3 regions of the Corynebacterium sp. 22-2729 genome follow, and region 3 is predicted to be linked to each of the others. Evidence: predicted binding sites of a transcription regulator. Region 3 holds the regulator's gene; each other region holds the start of a gene.
The links. Region 3 encodes LexA, which represses DNA repair genes until DNA is damaged. Its sites were predicted from a motif close to CGAACANNTGTTCG; they were not measured.
Positions count from the first base shown of each region.

Region 1 (7,730 bases), on a different contig from region 3:
CGTGGATCTTTCTACCTAAAACGCGCGCGGCCTTATCGGCTGTGCGCCTTAAAGAACGCGGCGACTTCCCCAGTCGCCGTCACGGCATTCGACTTTCTCTCACTCTCAGGGTCACTGGCCGCCGCGCCTGCCTCGCCCGTGCGCTCACCCATCCACGTGTGGCCAGCATCGCCGATGGCTAGGTGAGTGACTTCCATGTTTGGTCCGCAATGCGGCCACTGCACGCGTTGCACAGCATCTGTCACGCGGGTGGAGATCGGCGCACCCACGCAGCGAGAGCGACTTGCATACTGCTGTGCAAACTCAAATGCGCCCAAGTACTCGTCGCCATAGCGCGGGCCACCGCTGTAGTGGATCGTCTGATCCTTGCGTCCATGGATATCCAGAAAAGGGCTTGTCGCTCCCCGCTTGAAACGCACTGTTTCTGGGTGCTTCGGATCTGAGCCCTTCTCTGCGCAGGCTTTCCACGTTCCCGAGTAGTACGCGGCAGACACTGCCGCGAATGCTGCGAATTCATCTGGCATTTCGCAGGCCAATTTGCCCACGAAACCGCCGCCGTTGGACATGCCAGTGGCATAGATACGGTTGGCGTCGATCTCGTAGGTAGACGAGATTTCGTCCAGGATGTCACGAACAAAGCGCACATCCTCTCCCTTTTTCACGCGCGCGTACGGGGCGCCCTCCCATGCACTACCCACTCCCTGTGGGTATGCCACGATCGCATCTTTGCCCGCCAGGCCCGTGTAGCGCGCCATCTGGTCTGCCTGCTCACGGTAGCCATGAAACGCAAAGATCAAAGGGATGGGCTTGCCGGGTTTGGCGGACTTTTCCTTCTTGGAGTACGGCTTTGCACCCTTAGGTACGTTGATGATGTACCGGCGGTCACGGTTGCTGGAATTGACCAGCAGAGTCTTATTCTGCCCTGGCTTCATGACATCGTGGATAGGGCGGAACTTCTTCGGGATACGCGCAACCGCAGGCGTGACCTGCACATTCTGGCTGGTAGGCGGGATCGCCACAGCCTCTGTAGGGGCATAGTCCGCGGGTTCTTTCACAGTGTTATGGGCCTGTGGATCCTCATGGGTAGCGTGAGTCAGTTTCTGCACTGTCACGCCCACGCCAGCGGCACAAACCAGGAGGAATGCTGCAAACGTTGTCGCCGCGATTCGGCGGCGGCGGAATTGCTGTTCTGTTGGCCGCCTATGCGCTGCGGCGTCTTCCCTGCGGTGCCTTCCAGCAGGTACTTCCTCATTGTTCTGGTTATGACGCCGTCTGTTCCCCCGCCAAGAATTTTCCGCAGCGTGTGCGCCGTAGCTTCTCGCCTGCGAAAACTCGGCCAGATGGTGATGCTTCTTTCGAGCAGAGTTTCCGCGCTCGCGACGGTGCGCGTCGCGGTTACTGGAGTCGAAAGGTTGGCGGTTCACGTGGACGATTGTTCTTTGCCCTTGCGCTTGTGTCAATCACCGCACCCCGTGTTCAAGATCACTAAGCCGTTCAGTGCGCTAAGGCTGCTACCGCTTAGCGGAAGTCTCGCGCCCCCGCATGCGCACCTGCGATCTCGCCTGCCGGGCGTAACTGAGTTTCCACCTGTTCCAATAGATCTGCCGTCACCGCAGCAGCTCCTTCTGCGTTGTGTACGATCCCTCGCACGACCAGGATCTTCGCATTCAATGCCACTGCCCGCTGCCGCGTCCACAGTCCTGGCGAGACCACAATATTCGCCAGCCCTGTCTCGTCTTCTAGCCCAAAGAACACCACTCCACCTGCGGTCATGGGACGCTGCCGATGTGTCACCACGCCAGCGACGCGCACGCGGGTGCCATTGGGAACGTGCAACAGACTGTCGGCGGTCACCACTGCTGCACCACATGCATTGCTTGCACCACTTGCACCGTTTGGGCGTCGATGCCACTGGTTCAGATACGAGCGGAGTAACTGCACCGGATGCTCATCAGTTGTTACGCCCGTTGCTTCTAGTTCTGACGCCGCCATCTCAAAAGCACTCATCCCCGGCAAAGCTGGCGCATGTACCCCGGACGTGCCCGGAAGCATTCCGGGGCGTTCGGTCGCAGCCACCCCGGCAGCCCATACCGCCTGGCGGCGGGTCAGTCCGAGACTCCCCAGCGCTCCAGCGCGAGCCAACTTCTCCACTTGAGCCGTGGTCAGGCCAGCCTCTCGCGATAGGTCCTCCACACTGGTGAAACGTCCGAGCCTTTCACGTGCTTCCACAATGCGCCCCGCTACTTCGGCGGAGATACCCTTTACTCCTCCGGCACCACTAAGTCCCAGGCGTATCTGCCCCACCGGCTCAGCGGTGCCGCGCCCTAGCCCATGAACTCCCGTTGGTCGGTTGGAACGTGGGGACGTCGCTAAGGGAACGACGGCATCGGCCTGCACGGCAGAAGCGTTCACGTCCACGGGAAGAACTTGCACTCCATGGCGGCGAGCATCCGCCAACAGGGATTGTGGCGAATAGAAACCCATCGGCTGTGCCCGCAGCAGCGCCACACAGAACTCCGCCGGGTAGTGATATTTGAACCATGCGGAGTAGTAAACAAGGGAGGCGAAGGACTGCGAGTGCGACTCGGGAAAGCCATAGCTGGCAAAGGCCACGATCTTGTCCCAGAGCCGATCCGCTACAGCGCCCATAATGCCGTTTTTATTCTTTAAACCCTGGTAGAAGCGCTTTTTCAATCGCTCCATCTTCTGCGGAGAACGTTTCGATCCCATCGCCCGACGCAAGGAATCAGCCTCGGCGCCGGTGAACCCCGCCGCATCCACGGCCATCTGCATCAGCTGCTCTTGAAATAGCGGAATGCCCAGAGTTTTTGTCAGCGCGGGCTCCAGGCATGGATGGTCAAAAGTGACGGGCTCCAGGCCATTGCGGCGGCGAATATACGGGTGCACGGAGCCGCCTTGAATGGGGCCGGGGCGGATCAGCGCTACTTCCACTACGAGGTCATAGAACGTACGTGGCTTCAGACGCGGCAGAGTGGACATCTGTGCGCGGGATTCCACCTGAAACACTCCCACTGCATCGGCACGGGCAAGCATTGCATAGACCTCCGATTCGGTAGGGTCCAGTCGCCAAAGCTCGACGTTCCGTCCGCGGTGCGCACGCACCTGATCCACCGCATGGTGAAGCGCTTCCAGCATGCCCAGCCCCAGCAGGTCGAACTTCACCAACCCCACGGCGGCGCAGTCGTCCTTATCCCACTGCACCACGGAGCGCCCCTCCATCCGCGCCCATTCTGTAGGTACGACCTGTGCGATAGGACGATCACAGATCACCATTCCCCCGGAGTGGATTCCTAGGTGTCGGGGATGATCCCGCATCTGTTCGGCGAGGTCATAAACAATCTCAGGGGTTTGTTCTGGGTGACGATTCCATGCGTCGATCTGACCCGGCGCGTAGCCGAGAGCCCGGCCAGCATCGCGGATCGCGCCACGGCGGCGATAGGTAATCACGTTTGCCACTTGCGCGGCATTCTCACGTCCATAGCGGGAGTACACGTATTGGATCACCTCCTCGCGTCTTCCCGACTCGATGTCGAGGTCAATGTCGGGCGGCCCGTCGCGTTCCGGGGAGAGGAAGCGTTCAAATAGCAGCCCCGACGCCACCGCGTCCACCGTCGTGATCCCCAGAGCAAAGCACACTGCAGAGTTCGCCGCAGACCCGCGTCCCTGGCAAAAGATGTTGTTCTCGTGACAGAAGGAGACAATGTCGTGGACGATGAGGAAGTAACCGGGAAAGCCTAAGCGTTCGATCGTTTCCAGCTCGCGGTCAATGGTGGCCCACGCCTGGTTGGCTGCTGCAGAAGAACCACGCCGTCCATAGCGCTCAGCTCCGCCACGGGCGGTAATAGCGCGCAACCAGGACATTTCCGTGTACCCCTCCGGTACGGGGAAATGCGGCAGGTTCGGTGCAACGAGATCCAGGGTGAAGGCGCATTCGCGGGCGACCTGCACGGAAGTCTCGACAGCACGGGCTAGCCACTCACAATCGCCGGCGAGCTGCAGCATCTCCTCCCCCGAGCGCAGCCACGAGCCGCCCACCGGGTGGACGGTCGGCTCTGCGGCAGCGACGTCTGTGCGTTCGCGCAGCGCCGCCTTCGCCCCGGCCAGCCGGGAGTGCTTCGGTGTGGCGCATGTAGGGGCACTGCTAACGATCTCACGCAGTCCGTAGTGCATCGCCAGGGCGTGGAGGCGTTCGTTGCGATCGGCATCCGCCGGGTTCATTGTGTGCTGCAACTCGACCACAACATTGGCCGTGCCAAAAAGCTTTATTAACCGCGCTGCCGTGTATGCGCTTGTCGTGCTTTCTGCCCACCGCCAGTCGAGAAGCACGAGCCAGTGGCCGCCCGCTCCCTCTGCTAGCTGGGAGAGGTCGGGGTACCGTACGGAATCTTTGTCGGGGTCGGCCATACGGGCGTCAGTAATAAGGCGACTTAGCCGCACATACCCTTCGCGTCCTTTGCACAGCACCGTGAGCGGCACGTCGAGGCTCAGCTCAGCACCGAACACCGTCGCGAGGTTCGTTTCGCCAGCATCGGAGCTCCCTGTGCTCTCAGCCACCGCCGTTGCGAAGCGCGCTGCCCCATAAAAGCCATCGCGATCTACACATGCAAGAGCACTTAGCCCCAGTTCGCGCGCCGCTGCAACCATTTCCTCGGGTTGGCTCGCGCCGCGCAGGAAGTTGTAGGTGTTGCAGGCATGAAGCTCGGCAAAGGCGATTCCGGTTTTTCTTGTTGACGCCCCTTCGCCCCCAGTTACTCCCGTCTCCTCCCCTATTCCTATTGCCCGCAGGTTCCGCAGTCCAGGCCCTTGTCCGGACAGCACGCTTTCGAGCTGTCTCCAACTCAGTGGTGACCCTAGGGAGAAACTCCTGGACTGTGGCTTGCGCGACTCATTAGACACAGGCCAACTATAGAACACATATTCTATTAATGGGTAATATGTGGCCGCTTCCGAAAAAGCTCAAACTAAAACTAGACTAAGTTGTTCATTTTGGTTTAGACTGCTACCTTAATCGCACAGTTCAGCCCGGACGTTCCAAAAAGATCCGGGCCTATGACAATCCAGGAGGATTCCCATGTCCCTTCGCCAAAAGGTTGCAGCCGGAGTAGCTGCGGTAGCTATGGCTTTCAGCCTTTCCGCCTGCGGCGGTGACGATGACACGATCAAGATCGGCACCACCGACCAGGGCCAAAAGCAGTGGCAGGTCTTCGAACAGAAGGCTAAGGAAGAAGGCCTGAATGTCGAGCTAGTTCCGTTCGGCGACTACAGCCTGCCGAACCGTGCTCTGCAGGACGGCGAAATCGTCGTCAACAACTTCCAGCACCTGATGTTCCTGGCTGACTTCAATGTCAACAACGACTCCAACCTGGTGCCGATCGGCGCAACCGAGATCATCCCGCTGGGCGTGTACTACCAGGATCACAGCGAAGTTAAGGACATCGAGGAAGCCGGCGAGGTCGCCATCCCGAACGACCCGACCAACCAGGGTCGTGCCCTCCACGTGCTGGCATCCGCCGGTCTAGTGAAGCTGAAGGACGATAAGGTTCTCTCCCCGACTCCGGCCGATGTTGATGAAAGCAAGTCCAAGGTCAAGGTCACCCCGGTTGATGCCGCCCAGACCGTAACCGCCTACAAGGACGGCACCCCAGCCGTCATCAACAACTCCTTCCTGGAGCGCGGCAACATCGACCCGAAGTCCTCCATTGTCCAGGATGACCCGAAGGCAGAGGCTGCAAAGCCATTCATCAACGCCTTCGTCACCACCGAGGAGCACAAGGACGATGAGGATCTGAAGAAGCTCATCGACGTCTGGCACTCCAAGGACGTTCAGGATGCCCTGAACGAGCAGTCCAAGGGCACCTCCGTCGAGGTCAAGATGGGCCCAGACGAGCTGTCTAAGATCCTGAAGGACACCGAAAAGCAGATCAAGAAGTAGCTCCCTTCCCTAACCCCCACTCTCAAAAGAGGTTCCCTATGGCTTCAGACGCGAAACCTAGCGTCGACCAGCCCAGTGCCGGCACCACCGGCACGAGCAACACTGGCACGAGTAGCACCGGCACAGACATCGTCTTCCGCGATGTGACGAAGGTTTTCAAGCAGGGCAAGAAAGAAATTCGAGCCCTGCAGGACATCAACACTCATATCCCGGCGGGATCCATCGTCGGCATTATCGGCTACTCCGGTGCAGGCAAGTCCACCCTCGTCCGTCAGATCAACGGCCTGGATCGCCCCACCAGCGGGCAGATCCTGCTGGATGGCCAGGACATCGTTCCCCTACCGGAATCGCAAATGCGCAAGCTGCGCAGCGATATCGGCATGATCTTCCAGCAGTTCAACCTTTTCTCCTCCCGCAACGTGGCAGGCAACGTGGCCTACCCACTACGCCTGCAGGGCATGCCTAAGCAGCAGCGCGAGGAACGAGTGAAGGAGCTGCTGGAGTTCGTCGGCCTTTCCGATAAGGGCAAGGCCTACCCGGAGCAACTCTCTGGCGGTCAGAAGCAGCGCGTCGGCATCGCCCGCGCGCTGGCTACCAACCCCAGTTTGCTGCTGGCCGATGAAGCCACCAGTGCATTGGACCCCTCCACCACGCGCGACGTGTTGGAGCTCCTCCGCAAGGTCAACCGTGAGCTCGGCATCACCATCGTCGTGATCACTCACGAGATGGAAGTTGTGCGCGCCATCGCGGACTCCGTCATCGTGATGGAGAACGGCCGCATCGTGGAACAGGGCAGCGTTTACGAAGTCTTCTCCAACCCGCAGACGCAGACTGCGGCCAACTTTGTGGCCACTTCCCTGCGCAACACTCCGGATATGGTTGAGGCCGAGGCGCTACAGTCCGAGCACGGTCGCCTCTTCACTGTGACTATGGCCGAGGGAATTGGTTTCTTCGACGCCGTATCCAAGCTGTCTGCTGCAGGAGTGACGGTCAACATCGTCCACGGTGGCGTCACTACCCTTCAAAACCACAGCTTCGGTCGCCTTACCTTGCGCTTGACGGCGCACGATGCCGCCGGCGAGCAGGCAATTGAGGAGTTCCACAGCCATATGCAGTCCTCCACCGAGATTGAGGAGATCCGATGAACACGATGACCCTCGCGCAAATGGATTGGGATCGCTACGGCAACACGTTCCAAAAGGCCATTTTCGACACGCTCTACATGGTCTCGATCACGCTTGTGATCTCCTCGGTTCTAGGCCTGATGATCGGCCTGCTACTGTTTACCACCCGCAAGGGCGGCATTCTGCAGAACCGTGCGGTCTACTGGGTAACGAACTTCCTGGTGAACTTCATCCGCCCGATCCCGTTCATCATCTTGCTGACAGCGATCGGTCCGCTAACTGACCTAGTGGTGCAGAGCCGTATCGGCACCGAGGCCGCGATCGTCGGTATGGTCGTCGCCGCGACTTTCGGCGCCGCCCGCATCTTCGAGCAGAACCTCGTGGCCATCGACCCGGGCGTGATCGAGGCGGCCAAGGCGATGGGTGCCTCGCCGCTGAAGATCATCTTCTCGGTAATCATCCCTGAGGCGCTGGGGCCGCTGATCCTAGGCCTGACCTTTATGTTTATCGCCATTGTCGATATGTCCGCCATGGCGGGATACATCGGCGCCGGTGGCTTGGGTGACTTCGCGATTGTCTACGGTTATCGCTCGTTTAATGACGCCGTAACGTGGACGACCGTTGCAGTAATCATCGTCATCGTGCAGATCGCG
Region 1 is NZ_JBRBCA010000007.1:87,276-95,005, reverse strand. It holds gene ACUY2T_RS06660 (DUF4272 domain-containing protein) at 1-19, shown strand, start outside; gene ACUY2T_RS06655 (alpha/beta hydrolase family esterase) at 33-1,424, opposite strand; gene ACUY2T_RS06650 (error-prone DNA polymerase) at 1,519-4,917, opposite strand; gene ACUY2T_RS06645 (MetQ/NlpA family ABC transporter substrate-binding protein) at 5,093-5,953, shown strand; gene ACUY2T_RS06640 (methionine ABC transporter ATP-binding protein) at 5,992-7,098, shown strand; gene ACUY2T_RS06635 (methionine ABC transporter permease) at 7,095-7,730, shown strand, end outside.
Region 1: ACUY2T_RS06650 (error-prone DNA polymerase) is a predicted target of LexA. The motif match lies at 4,929-4,942, and genes of this name have one in related genera.

Region 2 (7,730 bases), on a different contig from region 3:
GATCGTGCGTGCCTGAGTGGTGCGTCCCGTACCGGAACAGTCTGCGCATTTGTCCTTAATCACCGACCCCGTACCCGAGCACTCCGCGCACGGGCGGGAAAAGCCGAAGGCACCCTTGCTCTCACTGACCATGCCGTCACCGCCGCATGCACCGCATGTGTGCGGCGCGGTGCCCGCCTTGGCGCCGGAGCCGTGGCAGTTTTCGCAGGGCTCGGGTTTAGTGAGGCGAATCGGAACGGTCACGCCTCTTGTAGCCTCGCGGAACTCGAGCGTCAGCTCCGTCTCCACGTCTGCCCCGCGGCTGCGCTGGGTGCGGCGGCTACCCCGCCCTTCAAAGCGGCTGCGGGAGGCGCCGGCGGTCGGATCCTCACCGAAGATTCCGCCGAAGATGTCGCCGAATCCACCACTGTGGGCGTCATTGCCAAAAAGATCAGAGACGTTAAAGCCGCCTGCACCGCTGAATCCTGCACCGCCGAATCCTGCGCCGGTCGAATATGCACCGCTAGCAAGCATGCGCTTCAGCTCGTCATACTCCGCGCGCTTTTCCTTATCGCCCACCACACTGTAGGCTTCGGAAGCCTTCTTGAACCGCTCCTCCGCCACCGTATCGCCCGGGTTGGCATCCGGGTGGTTTTCGCGAGCGATCTTGCGGTATGCCTTCTTGATCTCCTCTGCCGATGCGGTGGAGGACACGCCGAGGTCTTGGTAGTAATCCTTCTCGGCCCATTCACTGTGCGCCATGTGTCGCTCCTTCCTTCTTGCGCTGTTCACGCGGGGTATCACTCATTAACCTTGAGTCTACCGCGCTGAACTTTTGATATCTAATCTTCTATAACGACGCCCCTACGCTTTTATTCCCTTGCAGCGCCACTTCGGGGCCAGACGAAAGCCCACTCGAGCAGAACTGACTAGGGTGGGGCCATGGCACCCAAAAAGCGCAGTTGGTTTAGCCGACTTTTCGGCTCCCACAATTCACCATCCGATCTCGGCAGCTCTGACAGCTCGGTTGATAGCTTTTCTGCTCCCGGCACACCTGCTCCCGGCCCGGAGGATCCACCAGTGCCGTTGAGCGGCCTGGACTTGCACCAGTCCACCGCGATGATTCGCCACATCGTGCGCGCGCTTAACGATCTCGGCTATGGCGCGAACCCCACTCCTGAGGTGGTGTATTTCAGCAAGCCTGAGGACATTGAGAAGCCCCTGAAATATGTCGGCCGCACCCCTGGCCCCTATGGCGGCAGACTTCCGGCACCGGACGATGGCGAGGGTTCACTAATGGGCCTTGAGAACATCACGAAGCAGGTCGCGAGCGCCGAGGACTTTGCCAGGGACATGCCCGAGATGGTCAATAACTTCGTTTCCACGCTTGTCTCGTCTATCCAGATCACGACGGATATGGGCTCAATCCCCGACGCGGAGTTCTACTCCTACCTGCGTGTGCGCCTCACGGCGATCGAACTTCTGCCGGAGAGCGCGCAGGCGGATGCGTTCGAGTTCAACCCAGAATCCCCCATTCGTCCTTTTTCGGACGCCCTTTGCATCCACCTAGTCCTAGACTCACCTAACGCAGTGTTGGGCCTGACCCCGGATTCGCTGGAGGATCGAGGGCCCGTAGAGGACCTCTTCCGGATCGGCTACCGCAACCTATGGCAGGATCTGATCGATTCCGATCTTGAGGTGCAGTCCATCCAGGCGGACGAAAGCAAGCCCGGAGAACGCGTGTGGTTGTTCGTTGGATCCTCGTACTACGTGGGGTCTATTCCGATTCTGTTGGATGACATCGTCGAGCGTTACCTACCCCAAATCGATCGCGAGTCTGGGTTGTTGCTGGCAGCTCCGCATCGCCATGTAACGCTGCTCCGCGAGATGGATGAGGGCAGCGATCTCATGGGATCCATCAAGATGATGGCAACCCTGGCCGCCAACCAGTTCTCCCAGCAGGCAGGCGCGTTGAGTCCACGCCTGATGATCTCTCACATGGGCGAGGTGACTACGTTCACCAATGTGAAGTGGAATAGCGACCACACTGCGGAGCTTGAGGTCAAGCCGACCGCATACCTCACCGAGAAGCTTCATCTCGGTGACCTAGGGGATGGAGGCGGCCTCGCCTAGAACGGTGGCTCTTCCTCTTGGTTGCGCTGTTGTTTCCGCTGGTTGAACTCCACCACCCTCCGCGTTCGCTTTATGGCTCGGTGCCGGAATGTGAATCTTCCCAGCGGGCCGTTCGGAGTGGTGATCACGGTGTGGCCGTCGCCGTGGCTGCTCCAGGTTTCCACTCCATCGGAGGAGATCTCCACATCCCATGCTCCGGTCGTCTTCGCATTGTGATGCTTTGCACAGAGACAGTGGAGGTTTGACGTATCAGTCGGCCCGCCTTCCGGGTTGTTATGCACGAAGCGTTTGACGTGATCCAGCTGGCATTTGTGGGCAGGCACGTCGCAACCGGGGAACCGGCAAGTCCCGTCCCGCCCTTCCACGCTCGCGCGAATCAGCGGCGTCGGAGTATAACCAGCCGTGGTGGCCTTCCCCGGAGCCTGCAGATGGGTCACGCGAGCCATCCATTCCTTCGTAGCCAGCGGACTAAGCCAGGTGCCAGCGGCCCAGATCTGGGAATCCGGAATATCCACCCGGCGATATAGGTTGAGGTTCACTTCTGCAGTAGCACTCCCCCGCACCAGACTTAGCAGCGCCCGCGCCCGCGAGCAGTTCTCTTTCTTCCGCACGCCATCAACCGCTTGAATCAGCTCTAGCGCCTCCAACTTAGGGAGAGTCAGATAAAACTCGGTATGGTCGCTTGGCCGGTCATCAATACTCAGCCTTGCTGCATTTCCCAGCGCATCTTCGGCACCCTCCTCATTCGCATCGTCCGAGAGTATGGGCCGATCTGCAGGATCGATCGGACAAGCCAAAGGCTCGCGCTGCATGACGATCTTCTTCAGCCGCTGACGGATCGTGCCATGCCCAAGCATTGCCTGGTTAGGTCGAGTAGGTGAAAGTGCAGTGTATACATCGGCTTCTATGACGGAGGCGTGGGCGTCACTAATAGCGACAAGGCTCTGCGCGACAATCCGCCAGATTTCTATGGAGTAAGCCCCCGTTTCGGCAAGCTTCAACAACGATGGGAAGCGGCGGAAGGTTGCGCCGACGTCAATAAGCTGGATGACCCGAAACTCCGGTAGTCCCAGGCGGACACACAAGCGGGTGGTGACATCGCCGACGCATTCATGGTCGCGAGGCGTGCATGCCACGGCAAGGCGCGCATTGTTGAGATTGATGTCGCAGACTGCTGCGCTTATCGGGTCGGTAGGGTCGGTTACTTTCCAAAAAGGCTTCTGCGCCTGATCGGCGGATTGGTTGGGCGGACGCTGGTCTGGTGGCGATTCTTCTGGTGGTGTGGGTTGGTCGAACATCTTTCCCCTTTGATGATCAAAGTCCCCTGTGTTGCATGGTTTTCGTCCCGTGGTTTTCCGTGCGCAATAAGCATAGAAAACGCCCCCGACACTCCTTCCGAAAAAACACTACAAAATCGAACACTCGTTCTAAACATGTGTGTTCTAGCCATAAGAAAGGGCCCCACGGTAAAACCATGGAGCCCTCTTAAGGGGTTAACTCAGCGGTAGACCGCCAACAGGACTACTGCGGGTCGCCGATAATAACCATCGCATTGCGCAGCACCCGATCTTCTAGACGGTAGCCACGACGTAGAACGGTGGCCAGCACCTTCTCGTCACCACTACTAGTGTCCTGCACTGCCTCGTGGCAGTTAGGGTCGAATTCGTCGCCTTCCTCGCCGAACTTCTCCACCTTCATGGAGGCCATCACGGAGTGCAGCTTATCCGACATGGACTTCAGCGGACCGGTCAGATCGCCATGCTGTTCTGCCATCTCCAGGTCATCCAGGATCGGCAGCAGCTCGGAGGCTACGTCGGCCTTCGCGCCGGTAATCACGCTCACGCGGTCGCGCTCTACGCGACGGCGGTAGTTGGTGTACTCCGCCGTCACGCGCTGCAGATCTTCGGTGCGCTCGGCCAGCTCGGCCTCGATGTTGTTCTCGGCCTCGTCTGCGGCGTTGTTGTCGACGCCCTCATCTTCAGCCAGATCAACCTCAGCCAGACCCTCGTCGACCCCTTGTGCCTCGGTTACTTCCGGTTCGGTATTTTCCGAGGCGTCCGGGTTCTGATTCAGATCTTCAGACATTACTTCTTATCATCCTCTGCGGAAGTGTCCTCATCGACAACTTCGGCGTCGACAACGTTCGGGTCATCGGTTGCAGCGGCACCTTCAGCACCGGATGCTGCTTCTGCCTCGTAGATAGCCTTGCCCATCTCCTGAGACTCAGCGTTCAGCTTCTCCACAGCGTCCTTGATGGCCTCGATGTCATCACCCTTCAGAGCCTCGTCCACAGCCTTGGCTGCTTCCTCGACCTTGTTCTGGGCGTCTTCGCTGACCTTGTCCTTGTTCTCCTCGACGAACTTACGGGTCTGGTAAGCCATAGACTCTGCAGAGTTGCGGACTTCCTGCTCCTCGCGGCGCTTCTTGTCCTCCTCTGCGTGAGTCTCAGCATCCTTGACCATACGGTCGATCTCCTCCTGGGACAGGCCGGAGCCTTCCTGGATCTTGATCGTGTTTTCCTTGCCGGTCGCCTTGTCCTTTGCGGACACGGAGACGATGCCGTTGGCGTCGATATCGAAGGTGACCTCGATCTGCGGAACGCCGCGCGGTGCAGGGGCGATGCCGGCCAACTCGAAGGAGCCGAGCAGCTTGTTGTGCGCAGCCATCTCGCGCTCACCCTGGAAGACCTGGATCTGCACGCTGGGCTGGCTGTCCTCAGCAGTGGTGAAGGTCTCGGAGCGCTTGGTCGGGATGGTGGTGTTGCGCTCGATCAGCTTGGTCATCACGCCACCCTTGGTCTCGATACCCAGGGACAGCGGGGTGACATCCAGCAGCAGCACGTCCTTCACTTCGCCGCGCAGCACGCCGGCCTGCAGGGCAGCGCCCACGGCCACAACCTCGTCCGGGTTAACACCCTTGTTAGGCTCCTTACCATTGGTCAGCTCGGTGACCAGCTCGGATACGGCAACCATGCGGGTGGAGCCACCGACCAGCACGACGTGGTCGATCTCGTCCACGCTAACCTCAGCATCCTTCAGCACCGCCTGGAACGGAGCCTTGGTGCGATCCAGCAGATCCTGAGTGATCTTCTGGAACTCGGTGCGGGTCAGGGTTTCGTCCAGGAACAGCGGGTTCCGATCCTCGTCCACCGTGATGTACGGCAGGTTGATGGAAGCCTGCTGGGAGCTGGACAGCTCAATCTTGGCCTTCTCCGCTGCCTCGCGCAGACGCTGCAGAGCCATCTTGTCCTTGGTCAGATCCACACCGTGGGAGGCCTTGAACTTCTCGGCCAGCCAATCGACAATGCGCTGATCCCAGTCGTCGCCACCCAGCTCGTTGTCACCAGCGGTAGCACGAACCTCTACCACGCCGTCGCCGATTTCCAGCAGGGAAACGTCGAAGGTACCGCCACCGAGGTCGAAGACCAGGATGGTCTGCTCCTTGTCGCCCTTCTCCAGGCCGTAGGCCAGAGCAGCTGCGGTCGGCTCATTGACGATACGCAGGACGTTCAGGCCGGCAATCTGGCCCGCATCCTTGGTTGCCTGACGCTGCGCGTCGTTGAAGTAAGCGGGGACGGTGATGACCGCGTCGGTTACGTCCTCACCCAGGTAGCTTTCCGCGTCGCGCTTCAGCTTCTGCAGGGTACGAGCGGAGATCTCCGGAGCGGTGTACTCCTTGTCGTCGATGGAGATCTTCCAGTCCGTACCCATGTGGCGCTTAACGGAGCGGATGGTGCGATCCACGTTGGCAACCGCCTGGTTCTTAGCGGACTGACCAACCAGTACCTCACCGTTCTTGGCAAAAGCCACGATGGACGGGGTGGTACGGGACCCCTCGGAGTTGGCGATGACCTTAGCCTCGCCGCCTTCCAGAACAGACACCACAGAGTTGGTGGTGCCCAAGTCAATTCCTACTGCGCGTCCCATATCAGTTCCTCCTATTACTTCTGGGGCGAATAAAATCTATCGAGCCTTAGTCGAGCGGACTCAACTTCGCCCGCCTCTGCACACTAGTATCCGCGTTTTTCGCGTCTAGTCAAGCCGACTTGAGTTTGCTCCACTCAACTTGCTCACACCCTACTCAACTCATCGCACCTCAAACTTGTTCCCGATCGACTCAACTTTTTCAAAAATACTTTTAGATTCACCCCTGAACCTCTCCTGAAATGCGCAAACCCGCCCCACCTGTTTTGATAGTGGGTATGAAAAACCGCATACGCATAAACCGCGCCCTCATTTCCACCCCGCTGGCAGCCGCCCCACTTGTCGCTACCTCGATTCTCGCTGGGTCGGTCATTGCCGCTCCCACAGCCCTTGGCGCAACCACAGCCACCGCCCCTTTTTCTTCCGCTACCCCTTTTGGTTCCGACGCCTCACTCTCCGCACCGCAATTCCCCGCAGGATCGGCTTTCCCACCTTCCGGCGCTCTGAAAACTGGTGGCCAGGAACAAACTCACTACAACGGCGCGTTCGACCTCGGCCAAGCGAGCAAGGATCCCAACGTGGGTGGGCTATCCGGGCTTACTGCCCTCACCGATGGCTCCTACCTCGCCATCTCGGATGACAAAGGCGATCATGGCCCCACGCGCGCCTACCGCTTGAACATCGACAACAACGGGCGGGCAAAGGTCACCGGACAAGTTAATTTCACCAAGCCAGATGGCAGTGCATACAACCCCAAGGAATACGATGCGGAGGAGATCCAGCAGCTACCTAACGGCCATTTGCTATGGACCACCGAGGGCGAATCAAAGGGATCGAAGAACCGCTCACCCCTTGTCATCGAATCCGATAGCAACGGGCGGGAAATCCGGCGCATCCATCCCCCGCACTATCACGTCCCCGACCACAATGCAGCAAAAGATGTTAAACAAACTAAAGGTATAAGCCCCAACAAAGGCCCGGAGGGCATGACAATTTCTCCTGATGAGGAAACTTTTTACACTCTCAACGAGAACTCATTGGTGCAGGATGGGCCAATCAATACTCCCGAGGCGGGGTCCAAAACTCGGTTGACCGCTTACAGCACTACAACCGGCAAGCCCAAGGCTGAGTATGTGGTCGAGGTGGACCCCACGTACGCCCCCAAGGCCGATCGCGGGTACGCTTCCTTGGCTACTTCCCCGGATGGCAGCCTCTACGCGCTGCAGCGCGGTTACATCCCCAAACAAGGTAACCGCGCCGAAATCTACCGTTTGAGTCTGGAAGGGGCCACCAATGTGCTTGGCCGGGAGCGCTTGGACGGTAGCGAGGTGCCCGTTAACCGCGAGAAGGTCTTCGATTTCGCTGGGCAAAAACCCAGTGACATTCACAAGCTCGGTGACAACCTAAGCTCGAGTGGCGATAAGGCTAACACTGAGGCAAGCCCTAACATCTCTGCATCCCCCGAAAATGTTGAAGGCTTAACCTTCGCGGCCCCGCCTGCCCACTCTGCCGATGTGCCGGCTCACGGTTCCGTCACCACCGGCTCCCTTCCTGCGGGCTCCTCCGCCATCGGAAACCACGCCGGCAGCTCCACTTCCCCGGCGGAGTTAAACCGCGTGTACTTAATCTCGGACAATAACTTCAGTGATTCGCAGCGTACGTTGCTCCATTCTTTGGACATCCCCCGGCGCTAAT
Region 2 is NZ_JBRBCA010000001.1:117,326-125,055, reverse strand. It holds gene dnaJ (molecular chaperone DnaJ) at 1-741, opposite strand, end outside; gene ACUY2T_RS00510 (hypothetical protein) at 922-2,112, shown strand; gene ACUY2T_RS00505 (HNH endonuclease signature motif containing protein) at 2,109-3,410, opposite strand; gene grpE (nucleotide exchange factor GrpE) at 3,634-4,197, opposite strand; gene dnaK (molecular chaperone DnaK) at 4,197-6,038, opposite strand; gene ACUY2T_RS00490 (esterase-like activity of phytase family protein) at 6,314-7,729, shown strand.
Region 2: ACUY2T_RS00505 (HNH endonuclease signature motif containing protein) is a predicted target of LexA. The motif match lies at 3,528-3,541, and genes of this name have one in related genera.

Region 3 (7,730 bases):
GCATTGACCTTCTTGACCCATTGGGAAGCTTCAACAGCAATCTCCGCCGTTGCGTGAGGAGGCGTAGCCGGAGAATTGATGTCTTTGAGGCCGCTTGAATCGACCACGCCGACCTTGAGGCCGCCGTCCTTGGCGAACTCCGTGGAATCCGCGTAGACCCGGACGGAGCTGGCCAAAGCCCCAATCTGGAACTGGTGGTACTCCAACGAAGGGGCGTCCACAAGTAACGGGCCCTGAGCGATCGTTGCTGTAAGGGAAGAGATAGTGGGAGCTTGCTGCCCAGCGATCTGCAACATCGGACTGTCGTCAACCACATCGAGTACTCCGATGATGTCATTCAGCATCGAGAGGTGAGCAGTGGTGGCAGCCCCGCCGGAGTAGCTGGCGAAGGAGCCGAAGGGCTCGACGGCCAGGACGACCATGCGGGCGCCTGAGGGGTCATCGAACTGCAGAACCTGGCCGCCGCGAACCTCGCCTGATACACCGAGGCTGCCGGAGCCGTAGGCGGCCTCCAGCGCTTCTTGCCACTTCGGGAAATCCATGCCAATGCTGCGAAGTTCAGGAATCATGCAAACCACTCTAGTCCGCTGCACCAAATTTCCTATTTAGTGCCCCTGACAGGTAAAAATAGTCCTTAATGACGGAACAGACCGAACACACTACACACTCCTTCGCCCCTATACCTGACCCCACAGTCGGCGAGCTCGATCTCGAAGCACGCTCTAGCCTGCGGCGGCTTTCCCGCGGCGTAAGCACCTACACCGACGAGCAATCGGACGGCTACGACGTTGAGTACCGAAAGCTCAGACTGGAGAAAGTCGTGCTGGTCGGCGTGTGGACCTCTGGCACGATTGCGCAGGTGGAAGCGAACCTAGAGGAGTTGCGCGCACTGGCGGAAACAGCGGGCTCCGAGGTGACGGAGATGCTGTACCAGCGGCGCGACAAGCCGGATTCTGGCACCTATATCGGGCGCGGCAAGGTCGAGGAACTGAAGGCTGTCGTATTGGAGACCGGCGCTGATACCGTCGTCTGCGATGGTGAGTTGAGCCCCGGCCAAATGATCGCGCTGGAAAAGGCGCTCGACGTCAAGGTTATTGACCGTACCATGTTGATCCTCGATATCTTCGCCCAGCACGCGAAGTCCAAAGAGGGCAAGGCACAGGTAGCGCTTGCGCAAATGGAGTACCTCATTACGCGCGTTCGTGGTTGGGGCGGTGCGCTTTCCCGCCAGGCCGGTGGACGCGCTGGCTCCAATGGCGGTGTAGGTCTGCGCGGTCCCGGTGAGACGAAGATCGAAGCCGACCGTCGCCGCCTGCGCTCCGAGATGGCGAAGCTGCGCAAAGAAATTGCTGCAATGAAAACCTCTCGAGAGGTAAAGCGCGAGCGACGCGATGCTTCTGCGATTCCGCAGATCGCGATCGCCGGGTACACCAATGCTGGTAAGTCTTCGCTCATCAACGCATTGACGGGTGCGGGAGTACTGGTAGAAGACGCACTATTTGCCACCCTGGATCCGACCACCAGGCGGGCAAACCTGGCTGATGGTCGGTCCGTGGTTTTTAGCGACACGGTTGGATTCGTGCGTCACCTCCCCACGCAGTTGGTTGAAGCTTTCCGCTCGACCTTGGAGGAGGTTCTGGCAGCCGACGTGGTTTTGCACGTTGTGGATGGTTCCGATCCTTTCCCACTGGAGCAGATCAAGGCTGTGAACACAGTGATCGGCGGGATCGTCGAGGAATCCGGACAGGAGGCGCCACCGGAAATTCTGGTGGTGAACAAGATCGATACCGCGGACCCACTGGTGCTCGCCGAACTACGTCACCGAGTGCCGGATGCCGTCTTTGTGTCGGCGAAAACAGGTGAAGGGATTGCCGAGCTGGAGGCTCAGCTGGAGTTGTTCCTGAATTCCCTGGATTCCCATGTCACGTTGCACGTGCCTTTTGACCGCGGCGATATCGTGGCCAAAGTCCACGAACTGGGAACGGTAATTGCAGAGGACTATGACGCAGAGGGAACGAAACTAGAGGTTCGTTTGCCGAATGTAGTGGCAGGGGAGTTGCAGGAGTTCAGAGCCGCAGACTAGCTGCCAAAGCTGACGTCGATACCGAGATTGCGCAGCTCGGAAACGTAGGGCTGCGGGGCGTCCTCGTCGGTCACGACGGCACTGATGTCCTGGATAGTTGCGAAGCTCACCAGATAGTCCAGGCCAAACTTCGTGGAATCGCACAGAGCGACTACGCGGTCGGAGTTTGCCACCATAGAGCGCTTGATTGCTCCTTCTTGGGCATCGGGAGTGGATAGCCCATGATCGATAGTAAGGGCATTGGTTCCAATGAATGCAACATCGGCATGGAGGACGCCGAGGGCGCGGGTGGCAAGGTCGCCAACGACGGCCTGAGACAGGGCGCGGACGTGCCCACCGATTAGTTGGACATCGCAACGGGGGGATTCCGCCAATGTGGTGGCAATAAAGAAAGAGTTCGTGACGATATTGAGCTTCGGTGCCATCAGCTTGGGATCGTTTGTGGCATTGGCTTCGGCGATGGCCTCGGCAAAGACGCCCGTGGTGGTACCTGCATCGATGAAGATGGTGCTGCCTGTTTCCGGAAGGAGCTTTACTGCAGCTTGGGCGATTGACCGCTTGGCTCCGAGAGATGCCTTTGAACGTGTGGCAAGAGTGGTGAAGTCTGTACGGAAATCCTGCGCCGGAACCGCTCCGCCGTGGATGCGGAAGAGCTCACCGCCGTCAGAGAGAATCGCGAGGTCGCGGCGAATTGTTTCCGCGGTGACGCCGAACTTCTCCGCCAGTTCATTCACAGTAACCCTGCCGTGAATGGCGGTGAGGGAGGCTATTTGACGGCGCCGTTCTGCTGATTCCATAGGCGCTACTTTAGTGCCAAGCGGGTCGGAGACGGCGGCGTCAGAACCAATAGGGGGGAGTTAAATCTTGCGCAGAACCGCTGCGACCTTACCTAGGATGGTTGCTTCCTCGGCAGGGATAGGTTCGAACAGGGGGTTGTGGGGGATAAGCCACAGTCCGTCGGCATCCTTTTGGAACTCCTTTACGGTGGCCTCACCGTCGATCATGGCGGCGACAAAATCGCCGAACTCGGCGACGGCCTGGGAGCGAACCACGACCCAGTCTCCGTTGAAGATGCCGGCATCATGCATAGACTCGCCCACGACCTGCAACAAGAAGAGCTCTCCGTTACCTACCAACTCCTGTGGTAGTGGGAAGTGAGCCTCAACATTTTGCTCTGCAAGGATCGGGGCGCCAGCGGCGATCTGCCCCACAACCGGGACGTAGGTGGCCTCTGGCATGAGCTCTCCCTCGTCGGAAGTCGGGGGCGGAGTAGCTGCTTGCGGCGTGGGTTTAGTCTGGGCCGGGAGTTGCACGCCGTCGAAGGAGCGCACATCAACCGCGCGAGGTCGCTTGCCATCGCGGCGTAGATGTCCGCGCTTCTCCAGCTGGGTGAGATGATAAGAAACCGATGACGTCGAGTGCAGTCCTACAGCATCGGCAATTTCGCGAATACTTGGCGGGTAACCGCGGATGACCGTCGAATCGCGAATGACTTCGAGAATGCGGCGCTGGCGAGTGCTTAGGGCTGGCTTCTTGCCGTCCTTCTGAGCTTGCTTCTCCGCACGCTTGTCAGCCTCGGACTTCGGAGGACGCCCAAGCTTAGGGCGAGGGGAAGGGCTTTCGGTGGGTTGGTCGGTGGACACGGTTATACCTCATTCCGGCGGGGTCTCTTTATCGGTATTTCGCGATCTGCATCCACACTACCCGAAATAGAACGCATTTCTAGTATATGTGTTCGAAAAAGTTTAGATTTGTCTAGACATGTTCGAACATGCGTGCTAAATTTTGTGCTGTGTTCGAGATTCGAACAGATGATCTAGAAACCAGAATTTTTGAAGTTCCCTGTCGGGCGTGAATGGTTCACTAGGGCAACAGCCAAGGGAATAAGACGTAGGCGCTAAGGCGCTTTGCTGATTGGCCTTACGTCGCATTGTAAAGGAGTAGCCACATGACCACCTCGATCATTCGTCCCGCAACTACTGTCCAGTCTGCATCGCATGTCCGTGTGCTTCCTGATGATCGGGTTGCGCCACTTCGTAGGCCTCAAGTTCTTAAGCCTAATTGGGAAGCACTGGATTCTAGGGGTAATTCGAACACCTTTGGGTATTCTTCTGCACCTGTTGCGCGTTCGATTCCGCGCCGCAAGATGGATCGCATCTCCGGCGCAAACGAATGCCTGTTCGACAATCAAATGGGATGGGTAGATAGAGTTCGCGCACGAACGGAGCGAATCATTCACTCGCCTGGTGGAACCGCGGTCTCCCTTGGAGTGATGTCCACGCTGCTTGGGTTTGCGCCTCTTCTCATCCCATAGTTCAGCTTCTGTGTCGGGGGAGGGGCGACTAAGCTGAGAAGGGTGTTGTGCCCCTCCTGTAGCTCAGATTCATCCCGCGTTGTTGATTCGCGATCCATTGAGATGGGTGTTTCTATCCGACGTCGTCGCGAATGCAGTCAATGCCAGACCCGCTTCACCACTATTGAAAGGTCTGTTCTGTTGGTAGTGAAGCGCAATGGAGTGACCGAGGAATTCAGTAGAGAAAAAGTTATCAAGGGCGTGCGTCGGGCATGTCAGGGGCGCGACGTCTCCGACGACGCATTAAAGCGTCTGGCACACGAAGTGGAACAAGCCGTTCGAGTGACACATGGCTCCCAAGTACCCGCAAACCAGATCGGCCTGGCGATCTTGGATCCACTCCGAACCTTGGACGAGGTGGCTTATCTGCGTTTCGCCTCCGTGTATAAGTCTTTTAATTGTGCCGAAGACTTCGAGCAGGAAATCGAATCGCTGCGTGCCCACCGCCAGTCTCTAGCCCAGCATCCTGAAGAGTCTGAAGGCGACGACAGCTAACGGATCTTCTCCAATTTCTTACGGATACGCTGCAGGGATACCGAATGCGCTGTGCCTAGGTTCTGCGCAAAGAGGCTGACTCGAAACTCCTCGATCATCCAGCGCACCTCCTTGATCTGTGGGGAGACAGCCCTCGCCGTTGGGAGCCGCTTCTTCGTCTTTTCCAAGAGATCAAAAGCCTCTTGAACCTCTTCGTCCAGATCCTCTTCCTTGTCTGGATCCGTCTTCATCATTTCCAATCGGGCGCGCATGGCCTCTACATAGCGCGGAACGTGGCGCATGTGCTCAATGCCATTGCGGGCGATGGCATGCTTGCCCAGGAAGAAATCGAGTTGCTTACGCATATCTTCAATGGCATCTCCCGACCAGCCCTTCAGTTCCGCTGACATGTCCGCAACGGCCAGCACAGCGGGTGCGAGGGCTACTACGTATTGCCGCACGCGTCCGGGTCCCTGAGAGCGAGCTACACCCACCACCTCTTCGCACTTTTCTGGGTCGCGCACCACCGGCCCCAGCTTCATAAGCATGTCTCGGCAGGCCAGAGCCACCACATCGCTGACTAGCCCATCGACGCCCCCGTCGATCTGCTCCATAGCCACACGTTGACGTAGCGGCAAGCCCTTGATCATTTGCTTTGGGGATATCGTACAAGCGTTGACCATCATGTTCAGCACGGTCGTAAACTGCTGCCCATCCGCAGCTTGCTTGGTGGGGAAGGCTTTCAACGTCACGCCACTGTGTGAAGCGACGATAGCGGGATAGGTGTGCAGAGTTTGCCCGTCGACCACCGTTTCCACTGTCTCGGGAAGCACTCCGATGCCGTCTACTGTCCATGCCTCGGCGGTAGCCAGCACACCGCTCGACGTGCCGCCACGCTTCTTTTGTCGCTGAGGTGAATGCTGTGCAGCATCGCTGGGAGCTGCAGGCTTCGTCCGAGCTGCCGCCTGAGCAATCGCAGAAGTGACCTGGCCAGAAAGTTTGTTCTGGAGATATTGCAGGTCACGAGACTTCTCGATCACCTTTCCCCGCCGGTCAATGGCGGCAAATTGCATACGCAAGTGCTCCGGGACTCGGTTCCAATCGAAGTCCTGAGCCGTGATGCCCCGGCCTCCTAATTCGCGTAAAGCCTCTGCAAGTGCAAAACCAAACTCGCCGTCGAAGGGAACCATCTTCTTAAGGGCAGCGGCAGCAAAATTGCTGGCTGGCACGACGCTGGTGCGCAGTGGCTTCGGCAAGGAGCGGATCAGTGCGACCGCGAGTTCCTCACGCATACCGGCGACCAGCCAGCGTGTTTCGGGTTCGGAGACATTCGCCAGCAGCGGCAGGGGTACGCGCATGGTTATTCCATCGTCGGGGTCTCCCGGCAAGAACACATAGGATAGCTCGAACTCCAAGCTGCCCTGGCGCCACGCATCAGGGAACTCGTCGGCGGCCTTGGCAGCCTCTTGCGAGTCGATTAGCGCCTCAAGGGTGAAGTCCAACTGGTGTGGATCCTTGTGGCGAGCTTTCTTCCACCAAGAATCGAAATGTCGAGAGGAGACGATCTTCTCGGGCAAGCGGGCGTCATAAAAATCAAAAAGAGCTTGATCGTCGACAACGATATCGCGACGACGAGCCTTATCCTCCAGATCAGTAGCTTCGGCCAGCAGATTTTGGTTGTGGGAGAAAAAGTGGTGGCGAGTCTTCCAATCTCCCTCCACGAGGGCATGGCGGATAAAAAGCTCGCGGGCCAAAGGCCGATCCACCTTGGAGGCATTAACCATCCTGTCCGCGACAATGGGTAGGCCCAAAAGCAGAACCTTTTCATGCACCATTGCCGCACCCCGCGAGGAGGACCACACCGGCTCGGAGTAGTTGTACTTCACCATGTGTGGAGCAATTGATTCGATCCAGCTGGGGTCAATCGGCCCCACTGTGCGGGCAAAGACCTGCGACGTTTCCACCAGCTCCGCGGCCATAAGCCACTGTGGGGGCTTCTTTGACACATGCGAGGAGGGGTGCACGACGAAATGTGAGCCGCGAGTTCCGGTGAACTGTTTGGAATTTCCCTCCCGCATTCCCACGTGGGTGATCAGGCCGGTAAGAATTGACTGGTGTACCAGGTCCTCGTCGATAGCTTCTGGTTCAAAGACGAGCTCGCGCACGTGGCGAATATTCGGAATCTTCCAGCCGAGATCTTGCACGACGGAGAGCATTTGGCGTACCAGATCCATCCATTCGCGCACGCGAACATAGTGAATGAACTCGCGCTGGCACAGCTTTCTAAACTTATTGGCCGAGAGATCCTGACGCTGTTCTTGCAGATAATTCCACAGCTTCAGCAGGCTAATAAAGTCGGAGTTCGCCTTGAAACGCGCGTGCATTTCATCGGCCTGTTGCTGCTTTTCCAAAGGTCTTTCGCGCACGTCCTGAATCGACAGTGCGGAGATAATAACCGCGATCGTCTCAATGATGTTCTGCGCATGCCCCGCAACCAACATGCGGGCTAGTCGCGGATCGGTGGGGATACGCGCCATGTCCCGGCCGATGTCTGTTAGCGTTGCTTCCTTTGTTGACGCCAACGCTCCAAGCTCCTGGAGTAGTGCTACACCGTCCCGGATCGACTTATTATCGGGTGCTTGAAGGAATGGGAAGCGTTGAATATCACCCAACCCAAGGGCGGCCATCGACAGGATGACGCTGGAAAGGTGAGTGCGCAGGATTTCCGGATCCGTGAACGCCGGACGAGCCTCGAAATCCTCCTCGGAGTACAAACGAATCGCGATGCCGTCGGCAATTCGACCCGAGCGACCCGAGCGT
Region 3 is NZ_JBRBCA010000010.1:63,566-71,295, forward strand. It holds gene ACUY2T_RS08415 (hypothetical protein) at 1-569, opposite strand, end outside; gene hflX (GTPase HflX) at 638-2,083, shown strand; gene ACUY2T_RS08425 (DeoR/GlpR family DNA-binding transcription regulator) at 2,080-2,880, opposite strand; gene lexA (transcriptional repressor LexA) at 2,941-3,726, opposite strand; gene nrdR (transcriptional regulator NrdR) at 4,440-4,931, shown strand; gene hrpA (ATP-dependent RNA helicase HrpA) at 4,928-7,730, opposite strand, start outside.